DNA from 2 places in the Mesorhizobium sp. IMUNJ 23232 genome. Region 1 is predicted to be linked to the other one. Evidence: riboswitches for the same ligand, from Rfam matches in the RefSeq annotation. Region 1 holds a riboswitch; the other holds the start of a gene.
What was found. Region 1 has a riboswitch for thiamine pyrophosphate ahead of thiC (phosphomethylpyrimidine synthase ThiC). Riboswitches for the same ligand answer to the same signal wherever they lie in the genome.
Positions count from the first base shown of each region.

Region 2: it holds a riboswitch for thiamine pyrophosphate, as region 1 does, so the genes downstream of both, thiB (thiamine ABC transporter substrate binding subunit) here and thiC (phosphomethylpyrimidine synthase ThiC) in region 1, are expected to answer to the same signal.

Region 1 is NZ_JBIRCY010000030.1:29,354-38,669, reverse strand. Features, by position in the region: gene ACH196_RS21195 (substrate-binding protein) at 1-16, opposite strand, end outside; gene ACH196_RS21190 (hydroxymethylpyrimidine/phosphomethylpyrimidine kinase) at 838-1,596, opposite strand; gene ACH196_RS21185 (thiamine phosphate synthase) at 1,587-2,192, opposite strand; gene ACH196_RS21180 (thiazole synthase) at 2,189-2,962, opposite strand; gene thiS (sulfur carrier protein ThiS) at 2,965-3,162, opposite strand; gene thiO (glycine oxidase ThiO) at 3,131-4,132, opposite strand; gene thiC (phosphomethylpyrimidine synthase ThiC) at 4,129-5,964, opposite strand; TPP riboswitch at 6,068-6,184, opposite strand; gene ACH196_RS21160 (beta-ketoacyl-ACP synthase III) at 6,276-7,259, opposite strand; gene ACH196_RS21155 (adenosylmethionine--8-amino-7-oxononanoate transaminase) at 7,256-8,521, opposite strand; gene bioD (dethiobiotin synthase) at 8,521-9,156, opposite strand; gene ACH196_RS21145 (8-amino-7-oxononanoate synthase) at 9,153-9,316, opposite strand, start outside.
Region 2 is NZ_JBIRCY010000001.1:171,334-180,649, forward strand. Features, by position in the region: gene ACH196_RS00815 (CarD family transcriptional regulator) at 215-793, shown strand; gene ACH196_RS00820 (RNA polymerase factor sigma-32) at 1,081-1,935, shown strand; gene ACH196_RS00825 (M48 family metalloprotease) at 2,003-3,433, opposite strand; gene thiQ (thiamine ABC transporter ATP-binding protein) at 3,632-4,387, opposite strand; gene thiP (thiamine/thiamine pyrophosphate ABC transporter permease) at 4,384-5,997, opposite strand; gene thiB (thiamine ABC transporter substrate binding subunit) at 6,321-7,328, opposite strand; TPP riboswitch at 7,371-7,487, opposite strand; gene ACH196_RS00845 (thiamine diphosphokinase) at 7,573-8,214, shown strand; gene ACH196_RS00850 (ABC-F family ATP-binding cassette domain-containing protein) at 8,225-9,316, shown strand, end outside.

The sequences.
Region 1 (9,316 bases):
GGCTATCGGTTGACATCAGCAGATTCCCCTTGTTCGTTGACGTTGATCACTGCTTCATTGGCGGCAGTGGGTGTAAGCTACCCGTCATTTTTTTGTCTCAAACAGGCCTTTTGGGCGTCGGGTTGGGTAAAGCTGAGTAAGGTTGGAACCTCACGCCCCACGGATAGGTATTTGAGACTCGACGGAGGAAGAGCGTTCGTCGCCGGCGGCAAAGGCGTCGGTGAAGCGGGTCGGCCATCGCCCGGAGAAGGCGGTCGTGTTGATCGATGGCCGCGGCCGCACCCACGGAGCATGTCGCGCACGGCCTCACAAAGCCGAAGCGCCTTTGGGACTCACATTTATATTGAGAGCGACCACTCGGGTCCACCGAGGCCTCGTAGGCAAGTTTGGAGGGGCAGAATGGGTGTAAAAGTTCCCGTCGAGTCGATGGCCAAACAAAATCAGCCTCTCGGTTGCAGTCAGAAGAGGTGACATGACTCGTCACGTGCTTGCCGAAACCTACGCTCCATTCAGCGAGAGTGTTGACACCGCCGATCTGAAAGCTGCTCAACGTCTGCTTGCTAAACGTCAGGCCGGAGTTGCTCGGCGGCAACTGGTGGTCGCTCGCATAAGAGCGGACCATCGAAAGACCAGAGCCTGGATCTGGCGCGAAGGAGCATAGCGATGGCCAGTTTTTGAGCGTGCAGCCGTCGCGGAACCATACGGGACAATACGGGAAGAATGTCTGACCTGTGGCCACGAAAAAGATAATTAAATCAAAGTCTTGAGGTTGCCTTCCGGGCCTACCAAAATCTAAATGACGAAGGTCGATTCTTGGACCGCGAGGAAAAACGTTGGTCAACCTGCTTCGATCTTCTGAAAGCTCCCGAAAACAAGCAGCTTGCCTTTGCGCACGCTGTCGTCAAGCGGGTAGCCCTTCGCCAGATGCGCCGCAATCGCGCTGGCCAGCATGCATCCCGTTCCACGCATCGACGCAGCAAGACGCGGCGCGTCGAAGCGGACAGGCTGTTGATCACGTCGTAGCAGAATATCGATCGACCGAGGTCCCGATGCGTGACCGCCTTTGATGAGCAGGGCCTGCGCACCCGCGGCCAGCAATTGCCGGCCCTGCCTGATTGCGCCAACATCGTCGACGGCGCGCTCCGCGCTGGCAAGAAGCGCCAACTCGATGAGATTGGGCGTGACCAGGCGGCAAAGCGGCATCAGATCATGCATGACGCCAACGGCATCGGCCTCCAGCAGCGCCCGGCCTGACGTGGAGGCGAGCACCGGATCGAGTATCGCCGGAACCTGCGGGTATTCCCGCAGCACGGCCGAAACGGCAACAATGGTCTCGGCGGAAGCCAGCATGCCGATCTTGATGGCAGCGACCTCGTTGGCCTGGAGCGCGGCGCGCATCTGGTCGGCCACCAGGCTTGGTGGCGCATGATGGATTTCCGACACCGCATCGTGTGTCTGCACCGTCAGCGCGGTGACGGCAAGGCAACTGCGCACGCCGATGGAAGTGATCGTCTCGATATCGCGCGCTATGCCGGCACCCCCGCTGGAATCCGAACCGCCGACGGCAAGCACATGCGGTTCTCGCCTCAGCGCCATCGCTCCGTCTGTTCGATCCATTCCCGCGTGCGTGCTTCGGGGTCGGCATTCAACGTGATGTCGGTGACGACTGCCGCGCTGTCCGCGCCGGCCGCGAAAACGCCGTCGAGCCGCTCTGGGTTGAGGCCGCCAATGGCAACCAACGGGATTGGAGCGACCCGGCGCTTCCACTCGCCGATCCGCTCCAGCCCTTGCGGCGCCCATTTCATCTTCTTCAGGATGGTGGGGTAGACGGGGCCGAGCGCGATATAGTCGGGCTTGGCGGCCAAAGCCGTTTGCAGTTCAAGATGATCATGGGTGCTGAGCCCGAGCCTGATACCGGCTGCCCGTATCCGGGCAAGTTCGGCGGCCTGCAAATCCTCCTGGCCGAGATGGACGAAGTCGCAGCCTTCCTCGATTGCCAGTCGCCAGTGGTCGTTGACGATGAGCTGGCAGTCGTGCTGGACGCACAAAGCCTTCGCCTTGCGGATTTCTGCGCGCAGCCGAGCCTCGTCCATGGTCTTGATGCGAAGCTGAACCAGTTTGACGCCGAGCGGCACCAGCCGCTCGATCCAGGCGGCGCTGTCGACGATCAGGTAGAAGGGATCGAGCTTCATGAGAAGACCGCCCTGCCGAAGGTCGGCGTTGACGGCACGGCGACCTCGCGCGGCTCGAGCATCCCCGAGCGGAAGGCCTCATGGCCGGCTTCGACCGCCCTGCCGAATGCTCGCGCCATGCCGACCGGATCGGCTGCCTTGGCGACCGCCGTGTTCAACAGCACGGCGTCAAAGCCGAGTTCCATGACTGTGGCCGCATGCGATGGTCGCCCGAGGCCTGCATCCACGATCAGCGGAACGCCGGGGAAATGGGCGCGCATCGAGCGCAGCGCCGTCATGTTGACCGGCCCCAGCGCCGAACCGATCGGCGCGCACCACGGCATCAGAACCTTGCAGCCTGCCTCCAGAAGCCGCTCGGCGACGACGAGGTCGTCGGTGGTATAGGGGAATACCGAAAAGCCGTTCTCGCACAGGATGCGGGCGGCCTCGACCAAGCCGAACACGTCCGGCTGCAGCGTGTCGTGGTTGCCGATCACCTCGAGTTTGATCCAGGTCGTGCCGAACAATTCACGCGCCATGTTCGCGGTGGTAACGGCTTCCTTGACGGAGTGGCAGCCGGCGGTGTTGGGCAGGACTTTCGTGCCGAGCGCGCGGATCAGCGACCAGAATTTTTCGCCGGCCCGGCCGCCCGCCATCTCCCGTCGCAAGGACACGGTCACCACCGAGGTGCCCGAAGCCTTGACCGCATCGGCAAGGATGGCTGGCGAAGGATATTGCGCCGTGCCGAGAAGCAGGCGTGAGGGAAGCGTCGTCCCGAAAAGCTCCAACATCGCTAGCCTCCCTGCATCGGCGAGAGAATTTCGATCCGATCGCCGTCGTTCAACCGGAATTCCGCCCGATGGGCTTTGTGCACGAGGTCGCTGTTGACGGCCGTCGCCAGCCAATCGCCTTCATAGTCGAGCGCGGCGACCAGTTCCGCCAGCGTGGCGGCAGCAACCTCATGCGCTTCGCCGTTCACGATCAGTTTCATGGGTAGACTCCAATGGTTCGTCGTAACCGAAGGCCATTTCGGCCGCCCGGCGCGCCGTGGCGGGCGCCAGGAGAAAGCCATGCCGATAGAGGCCGTTGATCGCGATGGTGTCGCCGCTCGCTTCGACGCGCGGCAGGTTGTCTGGAAAGGCCGGACGAACGCCGACACCGGTTTCGATGATGCCCGCCTCGCCAAAGGCCGGATGGAGCGCGCAGGCAGCGCTGAGCAATTCCATCATCGAACGGACTGTGATCGGCCCCCCGGACTGGCTTTCGATCATCGTCGCGCCGAGCATGAAATGGTGGTCGGCGCGCGGCACGATGTAGAGCGGGAAGCGCGGGTGAAGCAGCCGGACCGGGCGCGACAGCGAGACATCGGGCGCCCTTAGGACCAGCATCTCGCCGCGCACGCCGCGCAGCCTGTCGTCGCCCGCCGCCATTCCCGTGCAGTCGATCCGGCGATCAAAACCGGGAGCCTGCCCGGCGCCGGCGCCGAAGCGGAATTCGACACCCATGGCTGTGAGCTTTTCATGCAGTGCCGCCATGGCTTGGCGCGGGTCGAGGTGGGCCTCGCCTGGGAAGAAAAGTCCACGGCGGAAGCGGCCGCCGAGGTCGGGCTCCAGATGCGCGATTTCGTCTTCATCGACATGCCGGTGACCCGACGTGCGGCTGGCGAAGCGGTCGAGCTCGCCCGCATCGCGCGGTGCGGCCACGAGCAGCGTTCCGGCCCGTGTCACCTGGCCGGGCGTTGCCACGTCCCACCAATCGGCAGCGTCGCGTCCGAGGTCCAGCACCGGCTGTTCGGCACTTTCAAGCTCGCACCAGGGCGCCAGCATGCCGCCGGCGAACCAGGACGCATTGCCGCCGACACAAGCTCTTGTCTCCGCAACGGTCACGGTCGCGCCGAGGGTGGCGAGCTCGAAGGCAGCGGTGAGGCCGGCGACGCCGGCCCCTTTGACCAGAACCTTCATGATGGCTCACGCGCCTGTGGCGTCAGCGGTGCGCCGGTCTCGCCGGCCGGCATATAGAGGTCGCCGCCCTCGCGGTATTTTGCCGCCATCGCCGCCATGCCTTCTTTCTGGGCCTCGGCCCGGATGTCGTGGGAAATGCGCATGGAGCAGAATTTCGGCCCGCACATGGAGCAGAAATGCGCCAGCTTGTGCGCTTCCTTGGGCAGGGTCTCGTCGTGGAACGAACGCGCCGTTTCGGGATCGAGCGACAGGTTGAACTGGTCCTCCCAGCGGAACTCGAAGCGCGCGCGGGAAAGGGCATCATCCCTGACTTTTGCCGCTGGGTGCCCCTTCGCCAGATCAGCGGCATGGGCGGCGATCTTATAGGTGATCACGCCGATCTTGACGTCATTGCGGTCGGGCAGGCCGAGATGTTCCTTCGGCGTGACGTAGCAGAGCATGGCCGTGCCGAACCAGCCGATCATCGCCGCGCCGATGCCCGAGGTGATGTGGTCATAACCCGGCGCGATGTCGGTCGTCAGTGGTCCCAGCGTATAGAACGGCGCCTCGCCGCAGACGGCGAGCTGCTTGTCCATGTTCTGCTTGATCTTGTGCATGGGAACATGGCCCGGCCCCTCGATCATCACCTGGCAGTCCTTCGCCCAGGCGATCTGCGTCAGCTCTCCAAGCGTTTCCAGCTCGGCGAACTGCGCCGCGTCGTTGGCGTCGGCGATCGAGCCCGGACGAAGGCCGTCACCGAGCGAGAAGGACACGTCATAGGCGCGGCAGATGTCGCAGATCTCGGCGAAATGCTCGTAAAGGAAGCTCTCCCGGTGGTGGTGCAGGCACCATTTGGCCATGATCGAGCCGCCGCGCGAGACGATGCCCGTGACCCGGTCAACGGTCAGCGGGATGTAGTGCAGCCGCACGCCGGCGTGAATGGTGAAATAGTCAACGCCCTGTTCGGCCTGTTCGATCAGCGTGTCGCGATACACCTCCCAGGTCAGGTCCTCGGCGATGCCGCCGACCTTTTCCAGCGCCTGGTAAAGCGGCACCGTGCCGATTGGCACCGGCGCATTGCGCACGATCCATTCGCGGATGTTGTGAATGTTGCGGCCCGTTGAAAGATCCATCACCGTGTCGGCGCCCCAGCGGATCGCCCACACCATCTTCTCGACCTCTTCGGCCATCGACGAGGTGACCGCCGAATTGCCGATATTGGCGTTGATCTTGACCAGGAAGTTGCGGCCGATGATCATCGGCTCGCTCTCGGGATGATTGATGTTGGCGGGAATGATCGCCCGCCCGCGCGCCACTTCGTCACGCACGAATTCCGGCGTGACGAAATCGGGGATCGCCGCGCCGAAGGCCTCGCCGTCGCGCTGAAGCTTGCCGCGCAACATCTCGCGGCCGAGGTTCTCGCGGATGGCGACGAATTCCATTTCGGGCGTGATCATGCCGGCGCGCGCATAGGCAAGCTGGGTCACCGCCTTGCCGGCATTCGCCCGCAGCGGACGATTGCGGATAGGAAATTCCGGCGTCAGGCGCTCGCCCGTCGCGAACCCATTGTCCTCCGGCCGCACGTGACGGCCGTCATAGGCCTCGACATCTCCGCGGGCGATGATCCATTCGTGGCGGTGCCGGGCGAGGCCCTTTTCGATGCTGGTATCGACTGTCGGGTCGGTATAGGGACCGGACGGATCGTAGACGGTGACGGGCGGCTCGCCGGCCGTCGGATGCACGGAGATTTCGCGCATCGGCACCCTGACCTGCGGGTGGAGGGTGCCTTGCTTGTGTATCTTGCGTGAGGCGGGCAGCGGTCCCGTCGACACGGCAGGGGTGAGGGCATTCATCTTGAGGCTCCTTTGCTCATGCATTGGAGACCCAGTTCTGTGCCGGAAGGATGAAAAGACGCTTCTGTTGACCTGCCGAAACAGGACCTCGGGCGTTAACTCCCGCAAAGCGCTTGCACCGTCCCTACGCCAGTATGAACTGGATCAGGTTCAACGGGTCACTGCGCCGCGAAAGCCAGCAGTATCTCAGCCCCTTGCCGGGACTCCCCTGGTGAATGTCTCAGGTTGAACGGGCGGGTGCCGCTTTGTCAAGCCGTGTTTGCCCGGCCATCTCATATAGCCAGTCTGTCCCGTCAGCGACCACAACCCGGCTAGATCCCGACCACCAGGGCGCCGCCGCTGAGACCCGCACCCGCCGCCGCCAGAAGAACCTTTTCACCTGGCATGAACGGCTGCTTCCGATGGGCAAGCGATAGCGATAAAGGGATCGTCGCGGCGGAGGAATTGCCGTATTCGGCGATCGTCTTGACGACTGCGTGATCTGCAATGCCGAGGTTTCGTCCGACCGCATCAAAAATGCGGGCATTGGCCTGATGCGGCACGAACCGATCGATGTCTTGCGGTCGCGTGCGGGCCGCGCCCAATGCATCCCGCGAGCAGGCGGTCATCATCTCGACAGCCTTGCCGAACACTTCGCGGCCGTCGGTGATCGTCATCCGCGTTTCCCCGATGTCGAGGTCACCGTGGAACGGCTTGTTGCTTCCTCCGGCTGGGATCTGGATCAGTCCGTAGCGCGAGCCGTCCGAATCTACCGAAGCACCGAGAATGCCCCGGTCGGGTTCCTCGCAGGGGCCAATCACCACCGCGCCGGCGGCATCGGCAAACAGCACGGCGCTGGCGCGCTCGGCCGGATTGATGCGGCGGCTGAGGATGTTGGCGGCTATGACGAGGCTCGCTTTGCCGTGCAGGCGGGTGAACCCGTCGGCGAACATCAGCGCATAGATGAAGCCGGCGCAGGCGCCGGTCAGATCGACCGCGCCCGCACGCCCCAGCCCAAGCCGATGGGCGACCAGCGGCGCGCTGGGCGGCAGCAGGTGATCGGGTGTCGAGGTGGCAAGCAACAAAAGACCGATGTCGCTGCGGTCGATGCCGGCGTTCGCCAGCGCCATGTCGCCGGCATGAGCGGCAAGGCCCGACAGCGTGTCTTCGTCCGTGGCCCAGAAGCGCGACCGTACCCCGGTGCGCCGCTCGATCCAGCCGGGCTCGAGCCCGAGACGATCTTCGATTTCCGGGTTCTCGACCTTGCGCGCGGGCGCATGATGGCCGAACCCGAGAAGGCGCGACGATCGGCTCATGGCTTCGCGCCGAAGCGTTCGCCGGCCTCCTCGATGGCGTCATAGAGCCCGTCCAGCTCGTCGCCGGTGATGCAATAGGGTGGCAGAAGGTAGAGGACATTGCCGAGTGGGCGCACGAGCAGGCCGCGCTCGAGGAAAAAAGCGCGCAGTTTTGGCCCGATCTCGGCCAGATAGCCGGCGGAGCCGGTGCGCAGATCGAGCGCTGCGATCGTGCCGGTCGCCCGACTGTGGGCGAAGTAGGGATTGTCGCCAAAGCGCCGAAGCCCGGCGGTCTGTCTCGCGCTCAGGGCCGCGATACGCTCGGCCACCGGCTCGTCACGCCAGATCTCGACATTGGCGAGTGCCGCCGCGCAGGCAATCGGATTGGCGGTGTAGGAGCTCGAATGGAAGAAGGTCTTCTTCCGGTCTTCGGAATAGTGAGCCTGGAAGATGGCGTCGGTGGCAAGCGTGGCCGCCAGCGGGATGGCGCCACCGGTCAGGCCCTTCGAGGTGCACAAGATGTCCGGAGAGATCGACGCCTGTTCGCAGGCGAACATGGTTCCGGTTCGTCCCCAGCCGGTCATCACCTCGTCGGTGATCAGCAGCGTGCCGGAGGCCTCGGCGATCTTCTTCAACTCGGCCAGAACCCAGGCCGGATACATCAGCATGCCGCCGGCGCCAAGCACGAGCGGCTCGATGATCAGCGCGGCCGCGTGCCGGTCGCGGGAGACTGCCTCGAAGCGATCGAGCGTCTCCTGCTCGCGCCCGGCGGCCGGGAAGGGGATGGTGTCGACCTCGAACAGCAAGGGTTCGTATGTGGCGTTGAACACGCCGCGGGCGCCGACGCTCATCGTGCCTATCGTGTCGCCATGATAGCTGTGCTCCATGACGACGATCCGCGAGCGCGGCGCGCCAATGTTGCGGAAATGGCCGAGCGCCATCTTCAGCGCGACCTCGACGGAGGTCGAGCCGCTGTCGGAATAGAACACCCAGTCGAGGCCGGGCGGAGCGAGGCTGGCAAGTGCCCTGGCCAGGCTTTCGGCCGGCTCGTGGGTAAAGCCCGCGAAAATGATCTGGTCGAGGCTCGCCGCGGCCGTCTCGATGGCCTTCATGATGCGGGGATGACGGTGGCCATGGGTGACGACCCACCAGGATGAGATGGCATCCAGGATGCGCGTGCCGTCGGCCTTGCGGAGGTAGGCGCCTTCCGTCCGGACGATTACCGGGATCGCCGGCTCGAGCGCGTGCTGCGTGAACGGATGCCAGACCGAGGACCGCGCCATCATTCCTCTCCGGCTATTTGGCCGAGGTCGAAGTTGGCAACGATCGCCGCCCTCAGCGCATCGGTGGTCAGCGGATCGAGCCGCGGCAGCCGGCCAAGCTGCGCCACACCGCCGAATTCCACGATTGTCCTTTGCGTATCGGCTACCTCTTCGCCGATGAAGGCGACGCCGATCAGCGGGATGGAGTGCGCCCGCAGCGCCTCGATCGACAGCAGGGTGTGGTTGATTGTGCCGAGCGCAGTGCGGGCGCACAGAATGACCGGCAGTTGCCACTGCTCGAATATGTCGATGAACCTTGTCCGCCGGTTGAGCGGCACCATCAGCCCGCCCGCGCCTTCGATGACGAGCGGACCCGGCACGACCGGAAGCGAGAGGTCCGTCGCCTCGATCGAGACGCCGTCGATCTCGGCCGAACGGTGCGGCGAAAGTGGGCTCTTCAAGCGGTAGGCTTCCGGCAGCACGCGCTCTGGCGGCAGGCCGGCGAGCCGCTTAACGACTTCGCTGTCAGTCTCGCCGTCGAGACCTGACTGCACCGGCTTCCAGTAGAAGCCGTCGAGCAGGCCGGTCAGCCCGGCCGAAAATACCGTCTTGCCGATGCCGGTATCTGTTCCGGTGACGACGATGCGCTTGGTCATGCCGAGGCCAACACTTCGGCAAGCGCCTCGACCATGGCCGAAATGTCGGCCTCGCCGATGTTGAGCGTCAGCGCAATGCGCAGCCGCGATGTGCCCTCGGGCACCGTCGGCGGACGAATGCCGCGAATGTCGAAACCGCGCGCCTGCAGCGCCTCAGCCA
Region 2 (9,316 bases), on a different contig from region 1:
CGTCGTTTAATGGCGAAGAGCCTCTACCACTGAAAGGTGTAGTTCTCATCCGGCCAAGGCAACTTGGGCTGGGTTTTGCCGTTTAGGCATTACCCCGGCTCGGGCTTTTCCGGAGGGGCTCGTGCTGTCTCTGGCGGCTCTCGTTCGGCGAAAAGGCCGATCCAATTGTCGGCCGGCACGGAGTGCCGGCGGCGCAACAGGAGTTCAGGGCGTAATGGCAACGACACAAGTGCAGAAGAAGTCCCCGGTCCGTCACGGGTTCAAGAGCGGGGAGTTCATCGTCTATCCGGCGCACGGCGTTGGCCAGATCGTGTCGATCGACGAGCAGGAAGTCGCCGGTCACAAGCTCGAACTCTTCGTCATCGATTTCGCCAAGGACAAGATGCGCCTCAAGGTGCCGGTCGCCAAGGCGACCGCCATCGGCATGCGCAAGCTGTCGGAGACCGATTATGTCGAGCGCGCTCTGAAAGTCCTGCAGGGCCGCGCCCGCGTCAAGCGCACCATGTGGTCGCGCCGTGCGCAGGAATACGATCAGAAAATCAATTCCGGCGACTTGATCTCCATCTCCGAGGTGGTGCGCGACCTCTATCGCGCCGAGAACCAGCCGGAGCAGTCCTATTCCGAGCGCCAGCTCTATGAGGCGGCCCTGGATCGCATGGCGCGCGAGATCGCCGCGGTGAACCGCGTGTCGGAGACCGAGGCCGTCCGCATGATCGAGACCAACCTTGCAAAGGGTCCGAAGCGCGGCGCGAAGGCCGACAATGAGGAAGCCGAGCAGGAAGAGGCTGCCTGAACGGCGCCTTTCCTACCAAACTCGAAAAACCCGGCCTCGCGCCGGGTTTTTTGTTTTCCGAACGATCGACAACTCGCGCGAACCACTCCGGCAATTCACAAAGTCGTGCGACTCCCGCCGGAACCATCCCGGAGACCCCGCGTTTTGCAGCAACTGCGGAGCGTTGAAGTCTCCGGGACGGCATCCGTGCGTGCGGATCACGCTATCGTCATTGTCGTTGCCCGTGACCTTCCCACTTTGCCGGTTTTAGATTTTCCGGGACGGGGCCCTTGTTCGGGACAACAGTCATGGATGACAAAGCCAGAAGGTCGATGATCAACGCGGCTATGGCCGCGCCATATCTCGAGCGCGCTGAAGAACTGGAACTCGCCCAGCGATGGCGCAACAATCACGATCAGGACGCCATGCATCGCATCACCGTCGCCCATATGCGGCTGGTGATCTCGATGGCGTCGCGGTTCCGGCATTTCGGCCTTTCCATGGGTGATCTCATCCAGGAAGGCCATGTCGGCCTGCTCGAGGCCGCAGCCCGCTTCGAACCGGAGCGCGAAGTCCGCTTCTCTACCTATGCCACCTGGTGGATACGCGCCTCGATGCAGGACTACATCCTGCGCAACTGGTCGATCGTGCGCGGCGGCACCAGTTCAGCGCAGAAAGCGCTGTTCTTCAATCTGCGGCGGCTGCGGGCGCGGCTCGCCAGAGGTGATAACATGCTGACCGGCCCGGCGCTCTACAAGGAGATCTCGTCCGAGCTTGGTGTTTCGGAAGCCGATGTGGCGCTGATGGATTCGCGGCTTTCCAGCCCGGATTCCTCGCTGAACGCGCCGATGAACGACGAGGGCTCCGGATCGGCGGACCGGATGGATTTCCTGATTTCCGACGCGCCGCTGCCGGACGAGATAGTCGGCGAGACGATCGACGTGGAACGCCGCTCCGGCTGGCTGCACAAGGCGCTTGGCGTGCTCAACGACCGCGAGCGGCAGATCATCGCGGAGCGCAGGTTGCAGGATGAGGGCGCCACGCTGGAATCACTCGGCGAGGCGCTGGGCATTTCCAAGGAGCGCGTGCGCCAGATCGAAAGCCGGGCGCTGGAGAAGCTGCGCGTAGCGCTGGTCAGCGGAAGTTCGGCCTTTCTTGCCTGACGACGCAGCGCTGGTCGCCTGGACCCAACCTTTCGGCCACACTGAATGACCACTGTGGCTTGCCGACTTACTGATCCGTGATGATCTTGACCTTGTCGCCGGCCGACACCGACGCCACCGGCGACAGTGCGTTGAGCAGGCGGAACAGGTCGAGCTTGCGGTCGACTCCCACCATCTTCGCCGACAGCGTGCCGACGGTGTCGCCAGCCTTCACCGTAATGACCCGCACATGCAGCGGCTTCAGCGCAGCCTTCTCGCTGGCGCTCAGCGCCTTGAAGCTGCCGCCGACGGAACGCGCGATGACGTTGATGGTCGTATTGGCGACCGGCGCGGCGGTGAGCAGCCGGTAGACCTGACCGCCGACGCGGATGACCGTGATGTCGAACTGCCAGCCTTCGGCGCGTGCGCTGGCGATCGCCGCCTCATTGCCGTTGATCGTCTCGCTGCGCACGCTGGCGGCGTCCAGGCCGGTCACCCAGCCGGAGCGGATATAATCGGGCAGCGACACCTTGCGGTCGAGCGTCACCCCGTCGAAGCGGATCGCCACGTCTCCCGGTCCGGTAGCCGTGACGGCAGCGGCTGTGTTGTCGATGACAAAATTCGTCGGCACCGAGAACGAGATACCGAGCCCCGGATGCAGGAAGGTGCTGCCGCGCACATAACCTTCTTCCGGCGTATCGCCGAAGAGCAGGCCATCGATGCCGGCCAGAAAGGAATCGCGCTCGGTGGCGCCGGTGCCCGGCTGGCCGAACTGCCTGGCATGCATGCGTGCAAGCTCGATGCGCTGCGGCGCGTTGGGATGGCTGGCGAGGAAGTCGAGGCTGGGATCGGTGGCGCCGCTGATCGAGCGGAAATTGCTGTAGTCGGCCATAGACTGCAGGAAGCGCGCCGCCGCATAAGGGTCGTAGCCGGCCAGCCCGCTGGTCTTGATGCCGATCGCGTCGGCTTCCAGTTCCTGGTTGCGTGAGAATTGCGCGAGCCTGAGCTTGCCGCGGATCAGCGCCACCTTGGCGGTCGGCGTCTCGCCGAGCACCTCGCCGACCACCTTGGTGGCGAGAACCTCCTCGGCCTCCTTCTGCTGGCGCGCCAGCCCGTGATTGGCGGTGACGTGGCCCATCTCGTGGGCGATCACCGCCGCCAGCTCGGCGGAATCGTTGGCCAGCGCCAGCAGGCCGCGCGTCACGTAGAGGTAGCCGCCCGGCAGCGCGAAGGCGTTGACGTTGGGCGAATTGAGGATGGTGATGCGGTAGGTCTGCGTCGGATTGTTCGAGACGGTGGTCAGGCTGCCGACCACTTTTGCGACCATCCGCTCCAGCTTCGGATCGGAATATTCACCGCCATAGGTGGCGAGAATGCGCGGATGCTGGGCACGCGCCAATTCCGCCAGCCGGTCGTTGCGGGTGACGGTGTCGACCGTGACCGGCTTGTCCGAGGGCTGGAAATTCGATTCCTCGACGCTGCTCGGAAAGCTCTCGCAACCGGCCAGGAACGCAATCATCGCCAGCGCCGCCAGACGCCGGGCATTCGCACGCAGGAAGGCATACGAAACTTCGCGTCTGTTCAGGACGTCCGGCAGGGCAGATTCCTCTCGTTCTGTGGCCGCAGGCGAATCTCGCCTTCCCAGCGTTGCGCAGCTAGCCAATACGCATTCCGAACACAACGACGGAAAGGTAGCAAGGCCTCGTCTGCCTCGCAATTATGTCGGCTTCCGGGCGATTCTCGGCAATTCGTCTGCAGAGCCTGCTTCACCGATATAGCGCTGGAACGCAGCCGGTCCAGTTTTGCGGAAGAAATCGGCAGTTGGCCCTGCCCCGGCCACCTTGCCATCTTCGACGAATATCATATGGCCGGCCACCCGTCGCGCATCCTCGGGATGGTGCGTGACCAGCACGACGGTAAGGCCGCGTTCGGCCTGCAACGCCGTGATCAGGTCCATCATGTCGTCACGCAGCGATGGGCCGAGCGCAGCAAATGGCTCATCCATCAACAGCACCGGGCGGTTGCGGACCAGCACGCGGGCAATCGCCACACGCTGCCGCTCGCCGCCGGAAAGTTCGCGCGGCAGCCGTTTTTCCTTGCCGGCAAGGCCGGTGCGCTGCAAGGCTTCGGCTATCGCCTGGTGATCTCCCGGCGACAGTTTCAACGACGGCGAACGGCCGAGGCTGACATTCTTCTCCACGCTTAGATGCGCGAAGAGGTTGTTTTCCTGGAAGACCATCGACACCGGCCGGCGGTCCGGTGGCAGATTGGTGACGTCCGTATCGCCGATCAGCACGCGCCCCGCCTCCGGCGTCCGGAAGCCGGCGATGATGTCGAGCAGCGTCGATTTTCCCGACCCGCTCGGCCCCATCACCGCAGTGATCGCCGCCGGCGGGATATCGACATCGAACCGCATCTCCATCTCCGGATAGCGGAAGCGCACGCCTTCGACGCGGATGCCGGCTTGCCTCATCGCACGGGCTCCCTGCCGAACCGGTCGGCGATCATCATCAGCGCCAGGCAAAGCAACCCGAGCAGCAGTGCAAGACCGGCGGCGTCGGCGGTGCGGTAGCTGCCCATGCGCGCCAGAAGCAGGTACGGCAGCGTCTGCACGGAATCGCTGCCGAACAGCGCGACCACGCCGAGATCGCCCAGCGACAGAGCCATGGCGAAGGCGCCGGCCGTGGCGAGAGCGCGTTTCATCACCGGCCAGTCGATCAGTTTCAGTCGCGTCCAGCCGAAGAGGCCAAGCGCCGCGCACAGCCGGTCGTGGCGCTCCGCCGCCGCGTCATGCGCGGGGCGGATGGCACGGATGGCGAATGGCATCGCCATGACGGCGTTGACGGTGGCGACCATCACCGGGGCTATTGCAAACACGTCGGTATAGTGGCGCACCAGCAGGAACCAGCCGGCACCGATGACGATCGGCGGCACGACAAGAACGAACCCCGCGCCGGTGTCCATTGCGCGTTCAAGCAGCGAGCCGGAATGCCGAGCAATTGCCAGGGCCCGGCGGGCGGCGACCAGCGACCAGGCCAGGGCGACGGAGAGGAAGGATGCTGCGAGCGCCAGCACGATGCTGGTAGCGGTCGCCTTCTGCACCGTCGTCTCTCCTGCAAGACGGACAAGGTCGGCCTGCAGACCTGAGATCAGAGTAGCCACCAGCGGCCCGGCGACGAAAAGCAACGCTGCTCCAAGCAGGATCGCATTGAATACCGTCTCGCCCTTGCCGGCTGCGGGCGGGCGCGGCGACGCGATGCTGAGATTGGCTTCGCCGGTCATGTTGGCGCCAAGACGCGACAGCGCGAAGACGGCAGCGACGGTCAGTATGATCTGCAAGGCCGTCAAGGTCACCGCGCGCGCCGGATCGAAGTCGAAGCGCAGCGCCTGGTAGATCGCGACCTCCAACGTCGTCGCACGTGGCCCGCCACCGAGCGTCAGCACCAGCGTAAACGAGGTGATGCAGAGCATGAACACCAGCCCGGCGACGCCGGGAAGAGCGGCGCGCAGCACCGGCCATTCGATGAAACGGAAGGACGGCACGGCGCGCATGCCGAGCTGGCTCGCCAGCCGCCATTGGTCGGAACTCACCGTGTTCAGCGCTTCGAGGAAGAGCCTTGTGGCTAGCGGCAGGTTGAAGAAGACATGCGCGACAAGGATGCCGGAAAGACCATAAATGCCCGACCAGTTGCCGCCAGTGAACCGGCCGAGCGGGCCGGCAAGGTAGCCGGCCCGGCCGAACAGTTCGAGCAGGCCCAGCGCGGCGACGATCGCGGGCAGCGCCAGCGGTAGCGCGAACAGCCGGAGAATCAAGGCCCGACCGGAGAATATGGGATGACGCGACAGCGCGCGGGCAAGCAGGATGGCCGGCGCAATCGACAGCAGCGTCGACAGCACCGCTTGCCATAACGTGAACAGCATGACGCGCAGCAGATAGCCGTCGAAGGCGGCGATGGCGCCCGTCCAGTCGCCAAAACCTTCGAGAACGAGCCCGAGAAACGCCCCACCGATCAGGATACCTATGCCGGCGAGGGCTGTAATGCCGGCAAGGACGCGGCGGTCGGGCTTGTGCGTTTCAGGCACGACGCGCCCTCGGACATGGTTGAACAATCTTGGAAGCTAACTTTCCTTCGCACCCCCCTCTGTCCTGTCGGACATCTCCCCCGCAAGGGGGGAGATTGGCCGGCCGCTCTGATTTCGCCAATCGCCAACGTTGCAGAACGGGCAGCTTCGCTGAAGCTGCCAATCTCCCCCCTTGCGGGGGGTGAGGAGTGGTCCGCGAAGCGGACGAAAAGCCAAAGATTTGGCTTTTCGAACGACGAGCGCCCGGAGCGAAAGCGAAGGGCGTCCGACAGGACAGAGGGGGGTGCGAAGGAACGACCACTTGGACGACTAGCGGATACGGCTTACTCGCTCATCGCCGCCAGCCACTCGTCGACCCAGGCCTTGCGGCTCTTCTCGACCTCGTCCGAACTGTAGATCAGCGTCTTTTCCGGCTTCACCAGCGTGTCGAAGGCGGCGTTGAGCGGCTTGTCGGTCTTCCCCGCCGGGAACATCCAATTGGTCTCGGGAATGACGTCCTGGAATTTCGGGCCGGTCATGAAGGCGAGGAACTGTTTTGCCAGCGGGTTGGCGGCGCCGACCGTCGTCATCCCTGCCACCTCGACCTGCAGGTAGTGACCTTCGGAAAACGGCGCGGCCTTGTACTTCTCGGTGCCCTCCGCGACGATGTGGTAGGCTGGCGAGGTGGTGTAGGACAGCACCATCGGCGCCTCGCCCTTGGTGAACAGGCCGTAGGCCTCGCTCCACCCCGGCGTGACGGTCAGCACGCGCTTCCTGAGCTTCGCCCAGGCCGCAGGCGCCTCGTCGCCATAGACCGAGCGCACCCACAGAAGCAGGCCGAGCCCAGGTGTCGCGGTGCGCGGATCCTGGATGACGATTTTTTGGGCCGGGTCTCCGTCCACGAGTTCGTGCAGGCTCTTCGGCGGATTAGCCAGCTTTTCGGAATCGTAGATGACTGCGAAGTAGCCGTAGTCGAAGGGCACAAAAGTGTCGTCGCTCCAGCCGCCGGGCACATTGACGGCGGACGTATCGACGCCCGACGGGGCGAACAGGCTGGTAGCCTTGGCGTCGGCGGTCAGGTTGGTGTCGAGGCCGAGCACGATGTCGGCCTTGGTGCCCACGCCTTCCAGCTTCACGCGGTTGAGCAGGGCGACGCCGTCGGCCACGCCGACGAATTTGAGGTCGCAGCCGCATTCGGCTTCAAAAGCCTTTTCCACCTGCGGGCCGGGCCCCCATTCGGCGGTGAAGCTCTCATAGGTGTAGACGGTGAGGGTTTTTTCCTGCGCGGCGGCGGGCGAAAGGCCGGCAGCGAGCAGCAGGGCCGGGAACAGAACAGTCGAAATCACGCGCATCGGCGCCTCCATCGTTTGAATTGAAGGGAATGGGCGCCGGACTGTCCGATCGCTTCTAATCCCTCCGCCGGTACGAGCCGGATCAGGTTCAGCGGGTTGGCGACGTCTGCCTCTCAGCCGGTCAGCGATCTCCCGCAGCCGGCACCCCGTTAGAGCGGGGCGGACCATAGGCCCGGCGGCGCATGCGCGCAAGCGGCTTTGTCGGCTTCCGTTTTCCGCTATCGCCGTGATAGAGCCCTGCCGCATGAGCCTTTTCACCATCCTGCTTGGCGGCGATCTTTTTCCCACGCCCGCCGTCGCGCGCCGGGTCGCGGGATCGCGCGTCATTGCGGCCGACGCGGGAATGAAGCACGCGGCGGTCCTCGGCATCGTGCCGGAACTGTGGGTGGGTGATTTCGATTCCGAGCCGGAGACGCTGCCGGATCATCTGAAGGCGGTCCAGCGCCAGGGTTTTCCGCGCGAAAAGGACAAGACGGACGGCGAGCTTGCCGCCGACATTGCGCTATCGCTGGGCGCCACCTCGCTGCTGCTGGTCGGCGCCTTCGGGGGCACGCGCAGCGACCACGAATTCCTGCATCTGACGCTGGCCATCCGCCTGGCGGAGAAGGGAATCCCGGTCGTCCTGACCAGCGGCACGCAGGAGGGGTTTCCGCTCAGTGGCAGGTCCGAATTCTCCTATCCGAACAATACCTTGTTCAGCGTCATCGCGTTCTCGGAACTCTCGGGCCTGACGGTGACCGGCGCCAAATGGCCGCTGCACGATGTCGAGGTGCCTTTCGGCTCGTCATGGACGATCTCCAACGAGACCGATGGACTTATGCAAGTCACCGTGCGGGGCGGCCGCGCCATGCTGATCGTTCATCCGCAACCGGCCGGACAGGAATAGAAAGACCGACATGGCTCCTCCGCTGCTTGCCCTCGACGGCATCCGCCTGACCTTCGGCGGCACGCCCTTGCTCGACGGTGCGGCCTTGTCGGCCTCGGCCGGCGACCGCATCGCGCTGGTCGGCCGCAATGGGTCGGGAAAATCGACGCTGCTGAAGATCGCCGCCGGGCTGATCGAGCCGCAGGACGGCGAGGTGTTCCGCCAGCCTTCGGCGACGATCCGCTATCTGCCGCAGATCCCCGACATGGAGGGTTTTGCCACGGTGCGGGCCTATGTCGAATCCGGCCTCGGGCCGGCCGACGACCCGTATCGCGCCACCTACCTGATGGAAAACCTCGGCCTGACGGGCGAGGAGGAGCCGGAAAACCTCTCTGGCGGCGAGGCGCGGCGTGCCGCCCTTGCCCGCGTGCTGGCGCCGCAGCCGGACATCGTGCTGCTCGACGAGCCGACCAACCATCTCGACCTCGAAACCATCGAATGGCTGGAGGACGAGATCAACCGCTCCAGTTCCGCCGTCATCGTCATCTCGCACGACCGCCGTTTCCTCGAGCGTGTCAGCCGCGCCACCGTCTGGCTGGACCGTGGCCAGACACGCCGGCTGGACCGGGGTTTTGCGCATTTCGAGGCCTGGCGCGACACGGTGCTGGAGGAAGAGGAACGCGACCAGCACAAGCTGGCGCGGCAGATCGTGCGCGAGGAGCACTGGCTGCGCTATGGCGTCACCGCGCGGCGCAAACGCAACATGCGAAGGCTGGGCGATTTGCAGGACATGCGCCAGCGCCTGCGCAGCCATCGCGGCCCGGAGGGCCTCGTCAATTTGGCTGCGACGGACGCTTCGGAATCCGGGAAACTGGTCATAGAGGCCAAGGGCATCGGCAAGCGCTACGGCGACCTCGTCGTCGTCGACAATTTCTCGACCCGCATCGCCCGCGGCGCGCGGATCGGCCTGGTCGGGCCGAACGGCGCCGGCAAGACGACGTTGTTGAAGATGCTGACCGGCGAGCTTGCGTCGGACAGCGGCTCGATCCGGCTCGGCGCAAATCTGGAGATCGCCACGCTCGACCAGAAGCGCGCGGTCGATCCCGACGAGACGCTCTCGCAT